2 regions of the Pectobacterium sp. HCp5_1 genome follow, and region 1 is predicted to be linked to the other one. Evidence: predicted binding sites of a transcription regulator. Region 1 holds the regulator's gene; the other holds the start of a gene.
The links. The regulator PurR, encoded in region 1, represses purine synthesis genes. The targets are predictions, from matches to a motif close to CANGCAAACGTTTGCNTG.

Region 1 (4,620 bases):
CCAACCCGCTGCGTGGTGCCGTGAGCGAATATGATGCGCTGCATGAAATTTTCAAAGTCGTGCGTAAAGGCATTAAAGATCAGGGCTGCAACCGCGCGATTATCGTGGCGCATAATGCCACATTCGATCATAGCTTTATGGCCGCAGCAGCCGAGCGCTGTAGCCTGAAACGTAATCCCTTCCACCCTTTTGCTACTTTCGATACCGCAGCACTCAGCGGGCTGGTGTTAGGCCAAACGGTCCTTGCTAAAGCCTGTATTACCGCCGGTATTGCGTTTGATTCCAGCCAGGCGCACTCCGCGCTGTATGACACCAACCAGACGGCATTGCTGTTCTGTGAGTTGGTTAACCGCTGGAAACGTCTGGGCGGATGGCCGATTGCACTGGAAGAAAATTCACTGGAAGACGCGTCAGCCGAAGACTGAAAAGGCTGAGATCAAAAAACGGGTGCCATAAAGGCACCCGTTGGCAGGATTTACGCTCGCAGCGTAACAACATTTGACATCGTCATCACGCCAGACGAAAGCATTACTCTTGATCGGCCTGCTGCGCTTTGTATTTGTCTGCAGTTTCTTTGATCAGCGGCTGCAGTTCACCGCGCTGAAACATTTCAACCACGATATCACAACCGCCAATCAGCTCACCATCAACCCACAGCTGTGGGAATGTCGGCCAGTTCGCGTATTTCGGCAGCTCAGCACGAATGTCTGGGTTCTGCAAAATATCAACATACGCAAAACGTTCGCCACAGGCAGACAACGCCTGAACAGTCTGTGCGGAAAAGCCGCAGCTTGGCAATTTCGGGGAGCCTTTCATGTACAGCAGAATCGGGTTTTCAGCAATTTGGCGCTGAATTTTTTCAATTGTCGGTGTCGTCATCTTCTTGCTTCCTTAATTCTATAGGATGGCTAACGTCCAAAACGCTAGCCATGAGCCGCCGTCAGAGGTGCTACGACAGCGACATTGACTCAGTGATATTGTACCGATGCCACTAGCCACAAAAAAACGCCATTTTTTGTAGGGTTATTTTTTCCTGAAGGTATTCATCATTGATGAAATCAACGCCAGAAAACGCTGATAAATCAATCGAAAAAATAACTATTAACGTTTTTTCACTATTCTGTATGAATAAAGCGACCATGCCCACTTTTTTATGACGCCGTTTTCAGGAATACTGTGCAGATTGAGCGAGTTAAGGATTATGTTCGGTCACTGTTATTATGCGCTTATTTATTACCCTTTTTATATTATTTTTCAGTAATCTATCCCTGAACATCGTTCAGGCTGCGCCGCATACCCCGCATTCTGCGCCAAAGAAAAGCGCCGTGGTAGAAACGAATAAGAAAAGCCGCCAAACAAAGGGTAATGCTAAGTCACCGACGCCGATCAAAAGCAAAAAACCAGAACCTACCGCCGTCAGCAATAAAACCAAATCCCGCACCCCGAGCAAAGTGACAGAAAAAAAGCTGTCACGGACGCAAAGCAGCACGCCCGCGCTCGTGAAAAAAAATCTTAAAAAGCTGAAGCCTGAAGAAGAGAAACAAACCACCGCACAAGCCAGAGTCAAAACCGGACTGAAGAAGAGCGCACTCAAGGGGAAAGCGGATAAAAATCCAGCGCCGACAGAAAAAGGAATGGCGCTAAGTGCAGCACATAAAAAACGCTATCAGCATGCCAAAACGACCGCAATGAATAAGTTGATGAGCCAGATAGGTAAGCCTTATCACTGGGGCGGTTCGTCTCCCTTTACCGGATTCGACTGTAGCGGACTGGTTTATTACGCCTACAAAGATGTCGTTAAGATCCAAATTCCACGCACCGCAAACGAAATGTATCACCTGCGTGACGCCGCTCCGATTAAAAAGAGCGAGCTGGAAAGTGGCGATCTGGTCTTCTTCCGCATCAATAATCGTGGCGCAGCCGATCACGTCGGGGTTTATCTGGGTGAAGGAAAATTTATTCAGTCGCCGCGTACAGGCTCAGATATTCGTATCAGCAAGCTGAGTGAAGATTATTGGCAGGAACACTACGTTGGCGCACGTCGCGTGGTGACACCGCAGACGATTCGTTAAGAGACAGGTTATATCTGGTATACCCTAAATAATTCGAGTTTCAGGAAGGCGGCAAGCGAAGGAATCCCGATGAACTTACTCAAGTAAGTGATTCGGGTGAGTGAACGAAGCCAACGCACATGCAACTTGAAATATGACGGGTATAAAGCGATTCAGACACGTTTTATGTAACATCAACGTGTCTGAATACCTAACCCGCCCAGAGGCACCGTTCGGTTAGTTCAGCACCGCAATAAAACTAAACGCGATGATCACAGCCAACGAGCCAACAGTTGTCAGCAAAGACATCTTCAGATCTGTATCCATGAATTACTCCTTATTAACGAACGAATTTTATCTGAAAGCTTCATCTGAAAAGACACCACCGTTCACAGCCAAACCCGTTTAGGTAGTAAAAGCCACAAATAATAGGGTTATTACGATTCTTTCATAATTGTAGCGAAAAATCTCGGACGAATGCATCACTAATAGTATAAATTAGCCCTTTCACTTTCATGATAAATCGGACACAATCCGCTGTTTATGAAAGCGCTGCGTATCAGTCGAAAAACGTCAACCCAGATCCCTTCGGTATAACATTCGGCATTCTCCTTCTGAAATCCTGTTTTTTAGCTTAGAAGAAGAACATTAAACGTAGGCAAACGATTAACAATATACTTACGTCTGTAACAGGTAAGTTCAGGAGTCATTTTTAGATGGCAACGATTAAAGATGTGGCAAAACGTGCTGGCGTTTCCACCACAACCGTATCGCACGTGATCAATAAAACACGTTTCGTCGCCGAAGAGACTAAGGCAGCCGTCAGGGCGGCAATTAAAGAATTGCACTATTCGCCCAGCGCCGTCGCCCGCAGCCTCAAAGTTAATCACACTAAATCTATCGGTTTGCTGGCCACATCCAGCGAAGCCCCCTATTTCGCCGAAATCATTGAAGCCGTTGAAAACAGCTGCTATGCCAAAGGCTACACGCTGGTGCTGTGTAATTCGCATAACGACATCGGCAAACAGCGCGCCTATCTTTCCATGCTGGCGCAAAAACGCGTCGATGGCCTGCTGGTAATGTGCGCTGAATACCCACCAGAGCTGTTGTCGATGTTGGAAGATTATCGCAGCATTCCGATGGTCGTGATGGACTGGGGACAGATGCACAGCGATTTTACCGATACGATTATCGATAACGCCTTTGAAGGCGGTTATATGGCAGGTCGCTACCTGATTGAACGCGGCCATCGGGATATCGGTGCCATCCCCGGCACTCAAGAACGCAACACCGGCAGCGGGCGCTACCTCGGCTTTTTGAAAGCATTGAAGGAAGCCGACATCACCGTACGCGACGAATGGGTAGTTCGGGGCGATTTCGAACCGGAATCCGGCTACAAAGCCATGCATCAGATCCTCGCACAGAAACAGCGTCCAACGGCCGTATTCTGCGGCGGCGATATTATGGCGATGGGGGCTATCTGTGCGGCTGACGAACTGGGTCTGCGTGTGCCGCAGGATATTTCGGTGATCGGTTATGACAACGTGCGCCACGCGCGTTTCTTTACGCCTGCGCTGACCACCATCCACCAGCCAAAGGAGCGTCTGGGTCAGTCCGCTTTCGCGATGCTGCTGGATCGCATTACCAGTAAGCGGGAAGATGCACACGTCATTGAAGTGCACCCGACGTTGATTGAACGCCGCTCGGTTGCAGACGGCCCTTACCTCGACTATCGCCGCTAGCCGCAGCCATTCTGTACAGACGATTTTCTTATTCCTACTGCTTCTCCTCTCTGCTTCAGCCAATTCTCTTGTATGCTGGTTGAAGCAGTTTTAAATTTAATACCGTGTTTCATTTTCTCTGGTGACAGCCGATACCTCGGCTGCGATAAGTGTTGTCCTGATGTGTTTTACGATACTTTTACATAAAGTTAAGGAGACATGATGGGTTTACCTTATACAGAAGAATGGGATCCTAATACCGCGCCCTGGTTCCACATCGTGCAAGACATGCTGGCCAGCGCGGATATCACCATCAACGGCACTCGCCCTTTTGACATCCGCGTGACCAACCCCAATTTCTTTAAACGCATCCTACGTGAGGGATCGCTGGGGCTGGGAGAAAGCTACATGGATGAATGGTGGGAGTGTGAACGGCTGGATATGTTTTCCCATCGCGTCCTGCGTGCGGGGTTGGATGCCAGGCTGCCCCGCCGTCTGCACGACCTGACGCGCGTCGCCCTCTCCCGCGTCACAAATTTACAATCCCGCCAACGTGCTCAGGTTGTCGGTAAAGCGCATTACGATTTAGGTAACGACCTCTTTACCCTGATGCTGGATCCCTATATGCAATACTCCTGCGCCTATTGGAAACAGGCACAGACGCTGGAACAGGCGCAGGAAGATAAACTCGCCATGATCTGCGAAAAGCTCCAGTTAACATCAGGGATGACGCTGCTGGATATCGGCTGTGGCTGGGGCGGACTGGCCGAATTCGCGGCACGCCACTACGGCGTTTCAGTGTACGGCATCACTATTTCCAGAGAACAACAGGTGCTGGCGCAGCGACG
Region 2 (4,620 bases), on a different contig from region 1:
GGACATTCTTAGCGATATAAGGTGCAGCAATATCTTGCTGCGGATCGAAGGTCAGCGACACGTTCAGGCCGGGATCGTTATCATCCTGTCTGGCGATGTGTTCCTGATCGGCACACTGCGGGTTATCACGCAGGCGCTGCATCTGCCAGCTGGTTTCAGCCCACCAGCGACGCAGCGTTGAACGGCTTTCCTGATAGATCGCTTCTGCACCCTGATTGATGGTGAAACGCGTGCCTTCTTCAGCATGACCGAGATAATGTACACAATCTGCCAGACCATGCAGTGCCAGAACCGCTTCCACTTCCGCACGACGTGCCGCCGGGATCTGGATTACTGCGCCAAGCTCTTCGTTAAACAGCGTCGCCAGCGTATCCTCACCCTGAGACGCGATATCGACAGTCACGCCGCAATGGCCAGCAAACGCCATCTCCGCCAGCGTAACCAGCAGGCCGCCGTCTGAACGGTCGTGATAGGCCAGAAGCGCTTTATCCGCGACCAGTTGCTGCATGGCATTAAAGAAGCCAGCCAGCTGCTCAGGGCTATGCACATCTGCCGTCTTACGACCCAACTGGCGATAAACCTGTGCCAGCGCCGTCGCACCCAGCGCTTTATTGCCTGCACCCAAATCGATGAGCAGCAGCGCATTATCCTGTCCAATACGCAGCTGTGGCGTTACCGTGTTACGTACGTCTTCCACGCGGGCAAACGCAGAGATCACCAGCGACATCGGCGAGGTGACCGCACGATCTTCGCCCTCTTCCTGCCAGCGGGTTTTCATCGACATGGAGTCTTTACCCACCGGAATCGTCAGACCCAGCGCTGGGCAAAGCTCCTCACCCACGGCTTTCACAGCATCGTACAGTCCGGCATCTTCGCCCGGATGCCCTGCGGCTGCCATCCAGTTCGCAGACAGCTTCACGCGAGTCAGCGGGCCGATATGCGTGGCCGCAATGTTCGTCAGCGCCTCACCGACCGCCAAACGCGCGGAGGCCGCGAAGTTACGCAACGCGACTGGCGCACGTTCACCGATAGACATGGCCTCGCCGTAATAGCTATCAAGGCTGGCGGTGGTCACCGCACAGTCAGCCACCGGCACCTGCCACGGACCGACCATCTGATCGCGGGCTACCATACCGGTAACAGAGCGGTCACCGATGGTGATCAGGAAGGTTTTTTCGGCGACAACAGGTAAGTGCAGCACGCGCTCGACCGCTTCTGCCAGATAGATTTCATCACGCTGTAGCGGCGTGCCTTCTACCTGCTTACGCTCAACATCACGCAGCATCTTCGGCGTTTTGCCCAGCAGCACATCCAGCGGTAGATCGATCGGCTGGTTGTTGAAGTGACGATCGTTCATCGTCAGATGCAATTCTTCCGTTGCCTCACCAATCACCGCATAAGGCGCACGTTCACGACGACAAATTTCATCAAACTGTGCCAGCTGTTCTGGCGCAACGGCCAGAACGTAGCGCTCCTGCGATTCGTTACACCAGACTTCCAGCGGGCTCATGCCCGGCTCGTCGTTCAGAATATCGCGCAGTTCAAAGCGACCACCGCGACCACCGTCGCTCACCAGTTCCGGCATCGCGTTAGACAGACCGCCCGCGCCGACATCGTGGATGAACAGGATCGGGTTGGCTTCACCCAATTGCCAGCAGCGGTCGATCACTTCCTGACAGCGGCGCTCCATTTCTGGGTTATCGCGCTGTACAGAAGCAAAATCCAGATCCGCATCAGACTGACCCGATGCCATAGAGGAGGCTGCACCGCCGCCCAGACCGATATTCATGGACGGTCCGCCCAGTACAATCAGTTTGGCACCGATGCTAATTTCGCCTTTTTTGACGTGATCGGCACGGATGTTACCAATGCCGCCCGCCAGCATGATCGGTTTATGGTAGCCGCGCAGCTCTGTGCCATTGTGGCTATCAACACGCTCTTCATACGTACGGAAATAGCCCGTCAGTGCAGGACGACCGAATTCGTTATTGAATGCCGCACCGCCCAATGGGCCTTCGGTCATGATATCCAGCGCGCTGACAATACGCTCTGGCTTGCCGAACTCTTCTTCTTCCCACGGCTGGACAAAGCCAGGAATGCGCAGGTTCGATACAGAGAAGCCCACCAGACCGGCTTTCGGCTTGGAGCCACGGCCTGTCGCGCCTTCGTCACGGATTTCACCACCGGATCCCGTTGCTGCGCCCGGCCACGGTGAAATGGCGGTTGGGTGGTTATGCGTTTCAACTTTCATCAGGATATGGGCGTCTTCCTGATGGTAAGTATATTGCCCGTTAGGATCGGTGTAGAAACGGCCGACGGCGGAACCTTCCATGACGGCGGCGTTGTCTTTATAGGCAGAGAGAACGTGATCGGGAGTGTGTTCAAAGGTGTTTTTGATCATTTTGAACAGTGACTTCGGCTGAGTAACGCCGTCGATCACCCAATCAGCGTTGAAAATCTTGTGGCGACAGTGCTCAGAGTTCGCCTGGGCGAACATATACAGTTCGATGTCGTTAGGATTGCGGCCCAGTTTGGTGAAGGCTTCCAGCAGATAGTCAATTTCATCTTCTGCCAATGCCAGTCCCAGACGGACGTTCGCTTCTTCTAGCGCCTGACGTCCTTGCAGCAGAATTTCGATGCGTTTGAAAGGCGCAGGCTGGTGATGAGAGAACAGCGCTTCGGCCTGTTTCAGGTCGCTAAATACGCTTTCCATCATTCGGTCATGCAGCAGTGCCCCCAGTTGCTGCCACTGTTCATCGCTCAGCATAGGCGCATGAATATAGAAAGCCAGACCACGCTCCAGACGCAGTACTTTGCTTAACCCACAGTTATGGGCGATATCCGTTGCTTTGGAAGACCACGGCGAAATGGTGCCGGGACGCGGCGTGACCAGTAACAGATGGCCTTGCGGCTCGTGCTCCGCGAGAGAAGGACCATACTTCAGCAAACGTGTCAGTTTGGCCTGTTCATCGTTGTTCAACGGGGCGCTGACATCGGCGAAATGTACGTATTCAGCATAGATATCACTGACCGGCAAAACGTGCTCTTTGCAGCGGACCAGCAATTTATTAATACGAAAAGCCGATAAAGCAGGTGAACCACGCAGTATTTCCATAATCTAAAGTTCTCTCGTCTTCGATGCACTGGCTGCGATACAGCCATGGGGCACAACAGGGGGGAAACGCGCATATTATAGAGAATCCTTCCCTCGGACGAAACCGTTTGCGTGGCGATAATTTCACTTCGCGTCCGACGAATGATTAATCGGTGACCAAATCAATAAAAGTTGCACACTGGCGGTTTGTTAAGCAAAATGCCCCCACTCTGGGAAATGACGTATAAAAAAACTGCCGTTACAGACAGCCTGGCCACACGGCCGCCGAGAGATAACTATTTGAAGCCTTTAAAATTAAATTATTTTTTCATCGGGATTATCACGTTACTGCTGGCGTTAGCGCTATGGCCTAGTATTCCCTGGCGCAGTAGTCAGGATGTACAGCTCAGGCAGATCCTCTCACGCGGTGAGTTGCGTATCAGCACGGTCAACTCACCGCTGACCTATGCAATGAGCAACGGATCCCCGACAGGTCTGGACTATGAACTGGCAAAACGGTTCGCCGATTACCTCGGCGTCAAGCTGGTGGTCTCGTCACGCAAGAATCTTGACGAGCTGTTTGACGATTTGGACGGTGACGATGCCGATCTGCTGGCTGCCGGGCTGATCTACAACCATGAGCGTCTGGAACGCTTCCGCGCCGGCCCAACCTACTATTCCATTTCACAACAGATGGTGTACCGCCTCGGTTCACCCCGTCCAAAAACGCTGGATAAACTGCAAGGCCGCCTCGTCGTCACATCCGGTTCCGCGCACGCCGCTACCCTGCGCGATCTAAAAGCGGAGAAATACCCGCAGCTAAGCTGGGAATCGGCCTCCGATCAGAGCACGCAGGAATTATTGAAGCAGGTTGCCGACGGCAAACTGGACTATACGCTGGGTGATTCGGTCACCATCGGCCTGATGCAGCGAATTCATCCGCAGCTCGCCGTCGCCTTCGATCTCAGCGACGAAGAGCCAGTTACCTGGTATATGCGCCGTTCACACGATGACAGCCTGTCCGCTGCGCTGCTGGATTTCTTCAGCCAGATTGTCGAAGACGGTACGCTTGCGCGTCTGGAGGAGAAGTATCTCGGTCACGTTGGCGAATTTGACTATGTCGATACCACCACGTTCCTGAGCGCGATTGATGAAACGCTGCCGGATCTGCGACCGCTGTTTGAAAAATACGCCACCGATATCGACTGGAAGCTGCTGGCCGCCATCTCTTATCAGGAGTCACACTGGAACCCGCTGGCAACCTCACCTACCGGCGTGCGCGGGCTGATGATGCTCACGCGCAACACGGCAGAAAGCCTGAACGTCACCGATCGAGTCGACCCTGAGCAAAGTATTCGCGGCGGTGCGCAATATATGTCGCACATGATGCAGAAAATGCCGGACACCATCCCGGAAGATGAAAAAATCTGGTTTGCGCTGGCGTCTTACAACATGGGATACGCTCATCTGCTTGATGCGCGTAAATTGACCGAAAAACAGAAGGGTAACCCCGACAGTTGGGTCGA

Region 2: the regulator PurR is predicted to act here: its motif matches at 3,212-3,229, upstream of purL (phosphoribosylformylglycinamidine synthase).

What each region holds. Positions count from the first base shown of each region.
Region 1 covers NZ_JAUMIO010000004.1:209,978-214,597, reverse strand. Annotated here, with positions in the region: gene rnt (ribonuclease T) at 1-425, shown strand, start outside; gene Q3A88_RS05125 (Grx4 family monothiol glutaredoxin) at 529-879, opposite strand; gene Q3A88_RS05120 (C40 family peptidase) at 1,221-2,072, shown strand; gene Q3A88_RS05115 (YnhF family membrane protein) at 2,289-2,378, opposite strand; gene purR (HTH-type transcriptional repressor PurR) at 2,768-3,793, shown strand; gene cfa (cyclopropane fatty acyl phospholipid synthase) at 3,995-4,620, shown strand, end outside.
Region 2 covers NZ_JAUMIO010000011.1:73,200-77,819, forward strand. Annotated here, with positions in the region: gene purL (phosphoribosylformylglycinamidine synthase) at 1-3,115, opposite strand, end outside; gene mltF (membrane-bound lytic murein transglycosylase MltF) at 3,332-4,620, shown strand, end outside.